Regions from separate parts of the Halodesulfovibrio oceani subsp. galateae genome, predicted to be linked through region 4. Evidence: predicted binding sites of a transcription regulator. Region 4 holds the regulator's gene; each other region holds the start of a gene.
The links. The regulator sigma-54, encoded in region 4, starts transcription at its own class of promoters, with help from an activator protein. The targets are predictions, from matches to a motif close to CTGGCACGGNNNNTGCTT.
Positions count from the first base shown of each region.

Region 1: flgB (flagellar basal body rod protein FlgB) is a predicted target of sigma-54. The motif match lies at 1,587-1,604, and genes of this name have one in related genera.
Region 2: hpsG ((2S)-3-sulfopropanediol dehydratase) is a predicted target of sigma-54. The motif match lies at 1,705-1,722, and genes of this name have one in related genera.
Region 3: fliJ (flagellar export protein FliJ) is a predicted target of sigma-54. The motif match lies at 1,564-1,581, and genes of this name have one in related genera.

Region 1 covers NZ_AP042453.1:3,244,626-3,247,741, forward strand. The annotation lists gene fliF (flagellar basal-body MS-ring/collar protein FliF) at 1-267, opposite strand, end outside; gene fliE (flagellar hook-basal body complex protein FliE) at 317-643, opposite strand; gene flgC (flagellar basal body rod protein FlgC) at 668-1,108, opposite strand; gene flgB (flagellar basal body rod protein FlgB) at 1,108-1,518, opposite strand; gene ACZ5V1_RS14350 (tetratricopeptide repeat protein) at 1,835-2,389, shown strand; gene ACZ5V1_RS14355 (putative bifunctional diguanylate cyclase/phosphodiesterase) at 2,633-3,116, shown strand, end outside.
Region 2 covers NZ_AP042453.1:2,837,836-2,840,951, reverse strand. The annotation lists gene hpsG ((2S)-3-sulfopropanediol dehydratase) at 1-1,505, opposite strand, end outside; gene ACZ5V1_RS12725 (TRAP transporter substrate-binding protein) at 2,988-3,116, shown strand, end outside.
Region 3 covers NZ_AP042453.1:2,603,739-2,606,854, reverse strand. The annotation lists gene truA (tRNA pseudouridine(38-40) synthase TruA) at 1-417, opposite strand, end outside; gene ACZ5V1_RS11755 (MotE family protein) at 421-1,146, opposite strand; gene fliJ (flagellar export protein FliJ) at 1,073-1,507, opposite strand; gene ACZ5V1_RS11745 (adenosylcobinamide-GDP ribazoletransferase) at 1,632-2,369, opposite strand; gene ACZ5V1_RS11740 (SAM hydrolase/SAM-dependent halogenase family protein) at 2,372-3,116, opposite strand, start outside.
Region 4 covers NZ_AP042453.1:1,516,356-1,519,471, reverse strand. The annotation lists gene rapZ (RNase adapter RapZ) at 1-170, opposite strand, end outside; gene ACZ5V1_RS06680 (PTS sugar transporter subunit IIA) at 183-632, opposite strand; gene hpf (ribosome hibernation-promoting factor, HPF/YfiA family) at 641-1,177, opposite strand; gene rpoN (RNA polymerase factor sigma-54) at 1,231-2,658, opposite strand; gene lptB (LPS export ABC transporter ATP-binding protein) at 2,858-3,116, opposite strand, start outside.

The DNA.
Region 1 (3,116 bases), 1.7 Mb from region 4:
TGCTGACACAAGAATGGTGGAGCCGTTGTTTTCCAGACTGTAAGGAACTTTTTCAGCCTGCAAAACTTTAACGATTCTATTCGCATCCTCAAGAGCAAGATTAGAGTATAGCAACTGCATGTCCGGCTTATTCAGCCAGAACAACAACGCGAAAAACACGCCGAGTACAGTAAGCGCAAGACCACCGATAAATACCCGTTGCGAGAGGGTAATACTCGACCAGAAATTTTTTGTGCGATCGACAGCATCGTTTAACATGGGGGACATTATTTACTCCGAAAAATACAGTTAATAAAAGGCGATATAACAGTAAGAATTAGAACTGCATTTTGCTGATTTCGTTGTAAGCATTAAGAACCTTGTTACGTACGGCGGACGTAAGGTTCATAGCTACACTTGCTTTTTGCAACGTAATCATAAGTTCGTGTACGTTTTGCTGCTCACCTGAAGCAAAAGATTCGACCATAACAGATTTTTCCTGCTGCATGTCGTTTACTTTTTTCACAGATGCTTCAACCGTATCTATAAAAGAGGTGGTTGTTTTTTCTTCAGATGCAGTGGACTGCTGCACCTTTTTATTACCAGCTGCAAAACTGTTTAAGGCTTCTGAGTACGCCTTCATTCCTATATTCTGAATAGACATGGATTACTCCCTAACATTGCCCGCCTAACCGCGGCCAAGCTCCAATGCTTTGTTGTACATAGTTTTTACGGCATCCATTGAGGAAATGTTTGCCTCGTAACTGCGCTGTACAGTCATGAGATTAGCCATCTCTTCCACTACGTTGATATCCGGATAAAAAACATATCCTTCTTCATTTGCATCAGGATGCCCAGGTTCATAAACCTGTTTAAGCGGGCGTGAATCCTGTGCGACCTGACTGACTCGTACCCCGCGTAAGTCTCTATCCATTGCAGACTGCATCTGCTTGCTGAACGGATGGTCAACTTCAGTTGCCTGCAACACAACGGTTTTACGTCGGTACGGACCGCCTTCAGGAGTGCGAGTGGTTTTTGCGTTTGCAAGGTTCATTGAAATAACGTTCATGCTTGTACGCTCTGTACTGAGCGCAGAAGCTCCGATATCGAGTGCTGTCATGAAATCCATTATTTAGCTCCGCTTGCGATGATGCTTTTCATACCTTCAAAGTTGCTTTTAACTACTGTTGCCAGTGTGTTGTAGCGCATGGTATTTTTAGCCATCACAGCCATTTCTTTATCCATATCAACACGGTCTTCACCGTGAACAACGCGCAGTGGCATTGCTTTTTCCCATTCCGGTCCGAAATTCTTCGGATCAAAGGAAGCAGGAACATGCTTGCCTGAAGTGCGTGTCATCTTTCCACGACCATCAATGTTCAGCGCTTTCTGTAAATCTTCCTCAAAATTAACCCTGCGAGCGAGATACCCCGGAGTTTTGAGGTTTGCCATGTTACTCATGACAACATTCTGACGCTGTAACTGCATGTCCATAACCTTTGCACTAAGCAACGTATGGGTTTCAAATAAACCTTTCATGCAGGATCCTCCTTTTCACTAATTTCCCGCTAGTTCCCTTGTTCAGGGAGCCAACAGTACTGAATACAAAGCAAAAGGCGTTCCACACTTGCAAATAATTAGTTTTATTATATCTTTTATAAATTTGTCATTTTTATTCTGCAAAAAAAGAAACGGAGTGACAGAGAATTGTCACTCCTAAGAATGAAAAGGCATATAGATTTTGGCATGGTAGTTGCTGAATATCCTGCAGAAACACAAAAGCTGAACTATTTTTCCTACACGCCTAATCGTATGAATTTGTGGGGATGTAGCTAAACTCAATAAGGATACCCGTATGAGCGACTACCAGACATTAAAAGTACTTGGCGAATACCATCTCGCGTTAGGCGACACTCTTAAAGCTATTGAATGTTTTGAAGGTGCTATGGAGCTTAATAACGAATCTTCTGAGCCGCTTCTTGGCCTTGCCGCAGTCAGCATCTTTGCTGGTGACTACGACGGCGCGTTATCACTCTATATGAAAGCTGCCGCTATGGAAAAAAGTGCCCGCGCACATGCCGGTATCGGTCTTGTTCTTGCGGAACAGGGTAAGCACGATGAAAGTTTTACCCATTTCCTTACAGCTCTCTCCATTAATCCAGTAGATAAGGTAGCTCTTAACTGCCTTCTTCAGCAGGGTTACAGCACCGAGCGCGTTGAAGAAATTCTTCCTGCTTTTGCACGCGCTTTGGAAGAAGACGAAACTGACACAGCAGTGCGTTTCTCTTATGCAACTTGTCTTTTTTCAACAAACCGTAAAGACGAGTCTATTGCAGAATTCAACGAAATTTTACGCCTTGATCCTGAACATAAGGCTACAAAAGAAGTACTCACGCACATCGCTGCGTAGCTCCCCTCCTCCACAAAGTTGTAAGGCACCCTGTGCTGAGTTTAGACTCAGAACAGGGTGCCTTATTTTTTAATCGGTTTCCTCGTTATACATTTCTGTGTAAGTAGATTAAAGAATATTACACATCACACTTGTTCTTTTTTATTCCGTGTACTAGCGTAATTTAATATAACATTTGTATGTTTTATTAGTCTGTTAGACGGGATTAATCCTGCTCAATCTAAATACAACAGGGAGTTAGATATGGCAGGAGCTACGGTTCCAACAAGTACCGAGGCAGAGCACGTAGACAACACGCAGCGCACCCGCCCCATCTTCTACGCCAATGACTCCGCCCGCGACATGGTCCTTCATTCACCGCTGTGGGAATTCTGGTATTCCGCTGATGGAGCACTGGAAGTCGTTTCCAACGCCTGCGAAATATGCTGTGGATACGAAGCAAAGCACTTTTACCGTAACTCTCGATTCATGGAAGCCATCCTCATTGAAGAACACCTTCCCCTATGGCATGGCCTATGGCGCAAGATGGATGAGGGGGAAAACTACGCATGTGCAGAATTCCAAATCCGCTTGCCGGACAGCAAAAAACGCTGGATGAAATTTGAAGCAAGCCGCGCATCAGACATCGATGGTTGCGATTGCGGTATTCGAGCTTTTTGTCACGACATCACAGCACATCGTAGTGTTGTACAACAACTCACCCACTTCACATGGCATGACAGCCTTA
Region 2 (3,116 bases), 1.3 Mb from region 4:
TCGCCATGTTTGAGCATTTTGCCGTTGTGCAGAACCATTTCGAGAGCTGCTACGAAGTTGATGTATGCACCACCGGATGTGTATGTGTCGCGGTTAGGCATACGTGCTTCGGTACAACCGGAAACAGCGTAGTCGTATGCTTCAGCAAAGGTTGCACCTTTGGAAACATAAAGAGGTACTACTTCTTCATCGTTGATGAGTTTAGGGAAGCCGGAGCCGTCCTTAATAGTCTCAGCAACGTCAGCGAGGTAGCGCTCTGGGGAACGGGAGTGAATACGCGCTGCAAGGTCAGGGTAGTGAAGCGGGAATTCACGTTTTGATTTAAGGAACATGTAAGTCAGTTCGTTGGTTGCGTCGCGACCTTCTGGAGTCTGACCACCAATTGTTACTGCTTCCCAGTGAGCGTAGCCTTCGTTGAAAGCGCCACCGGTAGGGGAAACGTAAAGGTCGATGAACTGTGCCATACCAACCCAGAGACACTCGAGAAGTTCAAGAGCTTTCTCGTCGTCGAGGATGCCAGCTTCTACGTCTGCCTGGTAGTAAGGGTAGAAGTACTGGTCCATACGGCCGTTAGATACGATTGTACCAGTTTTCTGCTCGATACGAGAGAACATCTGGGTGAACCACTGGGACTGAACAGCTTCGTGGAAAGTACGAGCTGGGTGCTCAGGAACGTGAGCACAAACTTCAGCCATTTTCTCGAGTTCAGCTTTACGAACTGGATCAGATTCTTTCTTAGCAAGTTCAGCTGCGAGTTCTGCGTGACGGCGAGCCCAAGTGATGATTGCATCACAAACGATTACGATACCTTCGAGGAAAGGTTTTTTCTCAACGTTATCGATAGGGGAAAGCGGATCGAGAGCTTCGATTTTTTCGAGAGCTTCTGCTTTAATGCCACCGAAACCACGTTTGAGGATCTTTTCGTAGTCGTGAACCCACTGAATGGAAGAACGGAAAGAAGAAGTTTCGTTAACGATGAAGCGGGAGTTAAGACCTTCAGGATCATCGTAAGAAAGTTTGTGAACTTCTTCAGGGAAAGATTTGTTGAGAGCTTCGTGGTAGGTTTTGCCCTGCCAGTAAGGAGCGATCTCTTCAACTACTACTTTAGCATCTTCAGGAGTAATAGAGAAAGGAGACTCGGTACGGTTTGGAAGATCTTCAACTGCAACACCAAGGAAGTCACCGTCAAGTTCAGGGTAGAGCAGACCGTAACGACCTTTTACACCACCACGACCACAAATGAGGTTGTCTTCGTCGATGTAAACGGTGATGTTTTCAGCTACGTGCTTCATTGCTTTTGCCCAACGCAGGCAGAGCATTTCACCTTCGGTCTCTTTCATGGACTCGGTGAAGTATTTAGCACGTTCAATGTCGATCATTGGACGAACGTTGTCGAAGGTTTCGAGGATTTTAAATACACGCGGGTGGGATGCGCGGTAGATATCTTCTTTGCCTTCAATTTTATCGAGCAGACGCTGTTCGTGAGGTGATACACAACAAGACATAACTGACTCCTGTGAATTAGGTTCAAAGTAGGCGACACATATAATATGTGCGGTACCTGTGGGTTAAAAATGCTGCGGCCGCTGTGTGCTCAGCAGCAGTAAATTTTGATTCTCTTTAATGAGGGTGCGGTCTTCGGTAGCTATTTTCAGTGATCGTTAGAACAAGCTACTGTGAGATTCGCGCCCTGTGGTTTTCTTAGAGCAAAGGTGATGCCAACATGTGCCGAAAGAGCGTTTTTAGTTACTATTCGGGGCAAAAAAAAACGTTTTCATGGGGCGGGGAGGGTATTGATGAATTGCAAAAGAGGTTCAAAAAAATTGAAACACTGCCTCAATCCTATTGAATAAAGCGGAGTTTAGGCTTTTGAGCTTGGTGATGTTTTTAGCGTTTTGCCCGTGCCGGAATTAAATTCGATGAAGGCACGTTTGCTTTGTGAAAAATAGCTCGTAGAGAAGAGGGGGAATTGGAGGGGGTGTCTCGATTGTCTGAAATGACTGTAAAAGCGTTGCCTTGTTGCAACATTCTGAGAATGAAAGTTGAGTACGTACGTAAAATCAGTATGTTATGTTTAGTTGCATATTTGCCACTATCGTTTGTGATTTGCATCGTTGCAACATCTTATCCAAGCTCTTTCTATAACATGTTATAATTATTGATTTTGCATTATTGTGAGAAATGATTTTGTTCGACTATATAATGATATGATGATTTTTGTGTATTGTCTGTTCAATCAGTCAAGAGTGTGCGGTTTCCGTGCATATTATGCATGTTCGAAATCAAATAGGCTCGTGGATAAATTTCACAGCGTTTAACTCAGAGGATGAAAGAGATGGTGAGTAGCTGTTTTGCTTGTGAAAAAATGATACAAGCGCATTGAGATGTTTCGCTGAATTGTATGAGTAATCACTGTAACTCGATGTTTTTAAAGAATAAGTCTTAAAAACAGCTAGTTGTCTATTGTTTGTACCTACTAAAAGGTAGAAAGTTTCGAAAAAACAGTTAGTAAGGGGTCTGATGCATTAATGCAACTAGTGTTGCTGCTGTGCATCTTTTGATTTTACTCGGCTTATCATCTTAGTATTAAAAGAAAAAAAACTTATAAGTTGCATTTTTGAAACGTTAAGTTAGCATTTTTGCAACTTGATAGGGACGTTTTTGCCCCAGATTGGCTTTTTTGCATGCTGAGGGGGGCTAGAAAGTCAGTACAATTTATGGCGCCTGTAAGCTTGATTTACAGTTTGCATCTTTTGTTTATTTTTTTGCTTCTAAGGCATTATATTTAAATGTTTTCTGTCTTGTATTAATTTCTTCTCGCCGTTTTAATTTCAAATAAGGAGGTGAACTGCGTGTACTGTGCTTGCACGAAAAATCACAAATAATAACAAAAAACGTGCCTATTGGCATTGGTATTGCTGTTATATACTCGGAACGTCTAACGGCTTTAAGACGTTCCGTGTTTTTTTCAATTTATTGGAGGACATATGCGCTATTTTATTAAATCCTTTATGTTGCTTCTCGTAGCTGCAGTACTAGTTGTCGGTGCTACATCTATGGATGCTCAGGCTCGCAAAATTACTCTTCGCCTCGGTCACCCGATGGCACCAGGTAAC
Region 3 (3,116 bases), 1.1 Mb from region 4:
CGGGCCTATCTTCCATGCAAATGGATAACGGGCAGGCAGGATATAGTGTTTATTAAGCCACAGGGTATAGGTGTAGCTTTTAGCTGTAACATCGTAACGGGCGTGAAAATCGTCATCCACGATGGCTACGCTAGTTACAGCAATGTCGTGTGGCAATTTTGTTGTAAAAATTTTTTGCCAGTTAACTGTTGCCCATTTTTCCGGCAGATCAAAATGCGCGACCTGAGCGTCCGCGTGAACGCCGGAATCAGTGCGACCGCTGCCATGCACTCTAACAAGAGTGCCGGTGACAGCGGTCAGAATTTTTTCAATTTCGCCTTGGATAGTCGGCTGCGGATGTTCAACCCTGGCAGGTTGAATTTGCCACCCCACGTAGTGGGTACCGATATAGGCGACAGTAATTTTTATGCGAGGCATTCTCTACTCAAATGGTAACTGCATATTTGTCAGTGCTTCGGAAAGACGTGCAGCCTTGTCCGCTCTAACAAATGTCAGGATTTCACCTGCTTTTCGTCCGCGCATGCCAGCCAAGATTTTAACAGAAATTTGTTCATCGAGGGATTCAAGAACCTGTGCAGCTTGTTTTCCTTTCATGTTGGAATACACATCTACAAGGTGCTTCATCTTTTTGTCCTGAGTCTCTTTTGCGTTTTTAAGCATAGACTGAAGACGCTTTTCAAGTGCTTGCAATTTAGCAAGTTTTCCATCGATGGTTGCCTGAAGTCTTGAGAGTTCCTGTTCACGTCTGTTCAGCTCAACCTGTTTGGTTTTGAGCAGGTCGCGTGTCATGGAATCCAATTCAGCTTTGGGCTTTGGAGCAGGTTTTTTAGGGGCTTCTTTTTCTTCTGCATGCGCTTTGCTGGTAGTAAGCGTTGCCGGAGACGTTGGCAAGCTCTGTTTGACCTGTGCAAAGCGTTCTTCAAGCGTGAGCGATGCTTTTTCTGCCACGGTTGCTACATTTTTTGTAGTACTTGTTGGCAAAATAGAAGCAATCTGTGTGTCAGCATCGAAAACAATAGAGCCTACGAGAATGAGTTTGAACAGAATTGCGCAACCAAGAAGCTTGCAAATTTTAGAAAGCTTGAGCTTTGAACCTAAGGGTTGCTGTTTCGTCGAGCTGGTGTTGTTCTTTGGTCTTTTCTTCATGTGCGTGCCGCTTTGCTTGATTTTCTTTAAGTTTTTCCAGTAGCTTCTTTTCCTGAGCTTTCTCAGTCAAATCTTGCCGTGCAGAATGCAGTTCCTGTGCAATAGTAAGCAGACGATGCTCAGCAGTGCTAATATCTTGACGCAAACCTTGCAGGAAATTGCGGATAATCCATGTTTGAGCAGGGTCCGAAGTTGTGCTCATGAGCGTCAGATTGTCGGCAAGCGAATCCCGCAATCCGTCAACACGTCGTACTTGTTTTTCGTACTTGAGTAGCGCTTCAGAAAGCACAAGCTTAGCCTGATCTTCCAGCTGCGTTCGGTATTCGAGCACCTGCTGCAACTTGAATTTGAATGGTGCCATAACCCCTTCCTAGTAGTGTCAACTGAATGACATGTTACCTAGATGTATACTGGTTATAGCATGTTCCGTGCCGAAGTGGCCGGAATGATGGATGTTGGAAAGAATTGATAGAAAGAAATGGAGATTACATAAGATAGGCAAGCATGGCGGCAAGTTCACCGCCTACAACAGCAGCACCAAGGAAATCGCCGTTTATGCCGCCTTGTACTTTTGCCAGTCGCAGATATGACCAGAGCAGGAAAGCGCAGAGCAAGGCTGTATACACGGTTGGAAGAAAGCCGCAAAGAAAGAAGCCTGTTATAACAGTGAGTGCTGTTTGTATCATTATGGTAGATCGGGTAGCGCCCTGAAGGAAAAGCCGCCCTTGTGTGGATGCTTTTGGTGCATCACCTAATCCACCTAACACAACAGCTGCTACGCGTCCTGCTATAGGCGCAAAGATAAGTACCTGCCAGTTTCCGAGCAGGAACAACTCGTGGGCAAGCAGTGTTTGCCCGAGAATTCCGATGACCATTGCGATAGCACCAAAGGCACCGACTCGGCTGTCTTTAACAATCTGCCAGAATCGTTCACCTTGTGCACAGCTTCCCCATCCATCCCAGATGTCAGCCCACCCGTCCCAATGAAGAGCTCGTGTTACCCATATGGATAGAAACACCCAAAGCCATGCTTGAACCCAAGGATGTTGAGAAAAGGTACCGAGTGCGAAGGGCAGGGTTATGAGTGCCCCGACAGTGAGTCCGACAGCATAAAATTGACGCATAGTAGCGGCAATCTCCTCATTAGAGTACATGCGCGCGCAACCGAGGCGTGTCATAAAACTGAGCGCCGTCATATATTCAGTCCAGAATCGAGTCAGCATTATTACATCTCAGGCGGATCAGAGAGAGCTATCTTAATGAGTTCGCCAAGCTGAAGGTTGATGAACTGCGCTGCTGAGCACATATTACAAGCAATTTCTAAATATCCCTGACTACCGCAGATTACACCAATTTGATTCTCTGTCAGATCAGCATAGGCGGAGATGAATCTGAGCGGACGGGTTGTCTGTGTGTACAGAGTCAGTTCCCCACCGTTCGCAATTCGTTGACGCCATTCTTCGCTTGGTAGGCCGAGGATAATGTTGCCGAAATGGTCTATATGCAGCACATGAGTTTCAATCATATTGTCATGCTCTTTTGGCATATACTCCGGCAGAGTGACAATAGTGTCTGTGAGCTGATGTCCGTAACGTTTCATGTACGGCGTAAGAATAGAATCAGTCTTTGTAGGCTGTGGCGGGAACGTTTCCAGTCTGCAATCCTGCGTAGAATTTTTACTGAACGGCGTAGGGCTGGTGCACTCCATATAGGATGGAATTTGCTCAATATGCAGAGCAAGGTCAGCCGCTAGCGGAGAGAACAGCGTTCTACCATGAAAAGTACAAGAAGAGGCTGTATGTTCAAGGGGGAGATTGTGCTGCATGATGCGATAAATAGGCGCATCAGGAAAACGAGCGTGTAGGAACGATAAGCAACCATTGTCTGGAGCGAGAACGGCTTTGTTATCTAATACCATACATAAGATATCGCGGGTAGTTCCTACGCCCGGATCAACAACGCAAATGGTA
Region 4 (3,116 bases):
AGTCCACAGCCTGTAAGAACTTCCATAAATTGCGATGTCATAGACATCGGAAGTCCATCAATAGTGTAGTATGCCATGTCTTCAAAGACTTTTAGCGCGCTACTTTTACCAGCTCCGGAGAGTCCGGCAATAATGATCACAGGAATAGTACGTTGAGATGCAGAAATCATAAAATACTCATGTTACGCAGCAGATAAAAGGTTCCACAAAGTTTCCTGACTATCAGATTCCATAAATAATTGTTTGAAATCTTCATCTTTCAGGAGTCGCGAAATTTGGGCAAGGATGCGCAGGTGTGTACCTGCTACGTTTTCTGGAGCAAGAACCATGAAGAAAATCTTACAAGGTTTTTGATCAAGTGCATCAAAGTCCAGCCCATCGAAGCTTCGACCGGCTACTACTACTATTTTATCGAGTGCTGGAAGTTTTCCGTGAGGAATGGCAATGCCATTACCAATACCTGTGGTTCCGAGAGCTTCTCGTTCCATAAGCACGTTAAAAACTTCTTCAGCATCAAGGGATGGGTTTTTTTCAACGACAGGAGCCAAGAGCTCCGCCAGCGCCTCTTGTTTGGTGCTGGCGGTTAGCTCTGGCAGTACAAGTTCTTTTTCTAGGTATTCACCCAGTTTCATTACTTTTCCTAGAAAACGGGGTCAATCAGGCCGAAATTCTTATCTTTTCGGCGGTAGATCACATTTACCCGTTCAGTTTCAGCATTAAGAAAAACAAGGAAGTCATAATCAAGTGCATCAAGCTGCATAGCGGCTTCGTCAAGATCCATCGGTTTCGGTATAAAATTATCCATACCAATGATGGTTCGTTCCGCCTCTACTGCTTCTTCTGGAGGGATAGTACCTTCTAGAACAAACTTTTCTGCACCCTTGCGTTTCGTTTGCAGTTTTTCCGTACGACGTATGATCTGTGCTTTAAGTTTATCGCGAACAAGATCAACGGTTGCATACATGTCTTCAGACTGTTCAGTAGCGGATAGAGTTAAGTTATCCGATACAAGTGAAATTTCGGCTTTGTGGCGGAAATTGTCAACAGAAAGTGAGACTTGCATTTCCAAGTGTTCAGGGTTCGGTAAGAATCTGCCAAGCTTGCTGAAGCGTCGTTTGGCATAAGCTTTTAGGTGATTGGAAGGCTCAAAGTTTTTGAATGTGAATGCGATGTTCATGGTGCCTCCTAATTGGATACTTTTGAAACCCTGTGAGTCAGCTGGTTTCGCTTTTAGAATACCACCTTTCTCTTGGATGATGAAGGGATATTCATTGCGGTACGGTATTTAGCTACAGTTCTTCGTGCAATGTTAACCTGCAGTTTTTCTTTCAAAATCTCACCGATTTTTTCATCGCTGAGTGGTTTTTTTGTATTTTCTTCACTAATAAGCTTTTTAATGAGGGCTTTTACGCTCTCCGATCCGACCTGACTACCATCATCAAGGCCAATTGCACTGTTGAAGAAGAACTTCAGTTCAAAAATACCGTGCGGGGTCGAAATGTACTTACTTGTGGTGATACGGCTTACCGTTGATTCGTGCATGCCAATATCATCTGCAATATCTTTAAGAATTAGCGGCTTTAACGATGTAACACCATTAAGGAAGAATTCTCTTTGATATTTAACAATACTCTCAACTACTTTATATAAAGTTCGTTGCCGTTGGTACAGACTTTTTATCAGCCAGGAGGCAGAACGCATCTTGTCCTGATAATAATCTTTTTCTTCAGCGTTAGTAGTTTTCGGGAGTTGCTCTGTTAATTCACTGAGTTGTAATTGTGGTAAACCATCTTCATTGAGAACGATAACGAATTCTTTTTCGTACTCATAGATGTAAACGTCTGGAGAAACATATTGTGCTTCTCCTCCACCGAACCGTGCCCCCGGCATAGGGTCAAGGCTCTGGATTACATCTAGGTACTCTCTGAGATCTTCAAGGGAAATTTTGTATTTTCGAGCAAGTGGTTTGTAACGACGCTTCTCTAGGTCTTCAAGATGATTAGTAATAATATCTACAAGAATTGGGTCACGATCGTAATTGAGAGCTTTTACCTGAACAAGCAGGCATTCCTGCGGAGTGCGAGCAGCAACCCCTACAGGGTCAAATTGTTGAATATGCTCAATAAGCTGTTCCACTGTTTCAGGATCGCTTTGAGCAATCTGTGACAGCTCTTCTGTAGATACATGTAGGTACCCATTAGAGCTGATGCTGCCAATGATGATTTCTCCAACACGAATTTGCTCTTCTGAGAGTGGAGAAAGCATTAATTGCCAGTACAGATGACCGTCTAACGTTGGAGCAGGAGCAAGACGAGCTTCAAATGAGCTCATTTCCTCTAATGCTTCAGTTTCCCGCATTGAAACCTGTTTGGTGGTACTTGAGAAATCACCCAGATAATCTTCCCAGTCAGCGTTAGAAGAAAGCTCTTTGTCATAAGCTTCCTGTTCATCTTTACGCTGTTCTTTAGCAGAAGTTTTGTCTGGATTAGCGGTTTCTTCCAAGGACTCTTCCAAAAAAGGATTCTCCAGCAACTCTTGCTGAACGGTTTCAGCAAGTTCCACGCGAGAAAGCTGCAGCAGTTTGATTGCCTGCTGCAATTGCGGGGTCATTACAAGCTGCTGGGCAAGCTTTAATTGTTGGCGAAGTTCAAGAGCCATATATAAGAATGTCCTATGTGGTTCGACTAGCTAAAAAGCTGAAATATAATGTATGAGTACTGCCTATCAAAAAACATTCCAAATCAGATAACTGACCTCTTTTTTGCCACATAGGAACGTTATATGCAACCAAGAAAAAAGCCCGTTGGACGGGCTTTTCGTTATTGCGAGGGCGCAAATTATATTTTTTATCAAGATACTAGAGACTAAAACCTTCTCCAAGGTAGACGCTACGCGCCTTTGGGTTATCAACAATCTCTTGCGGCGTACCGGAAAGAATTATTTGACCTTCGTAAACAAGGTTAGCTCTATCACAAATTTTTAATGTTTCCCTAACGTTGTGGTCGGAAATGAGCACGCCCATTCCTTTGTCACGCAGTTTACGGATGATGTCCTGAATGTCATCTACAGCGAGTGGGTCAATGCCTGCAAATGGCTCATCGAGAAGAATAAACTTA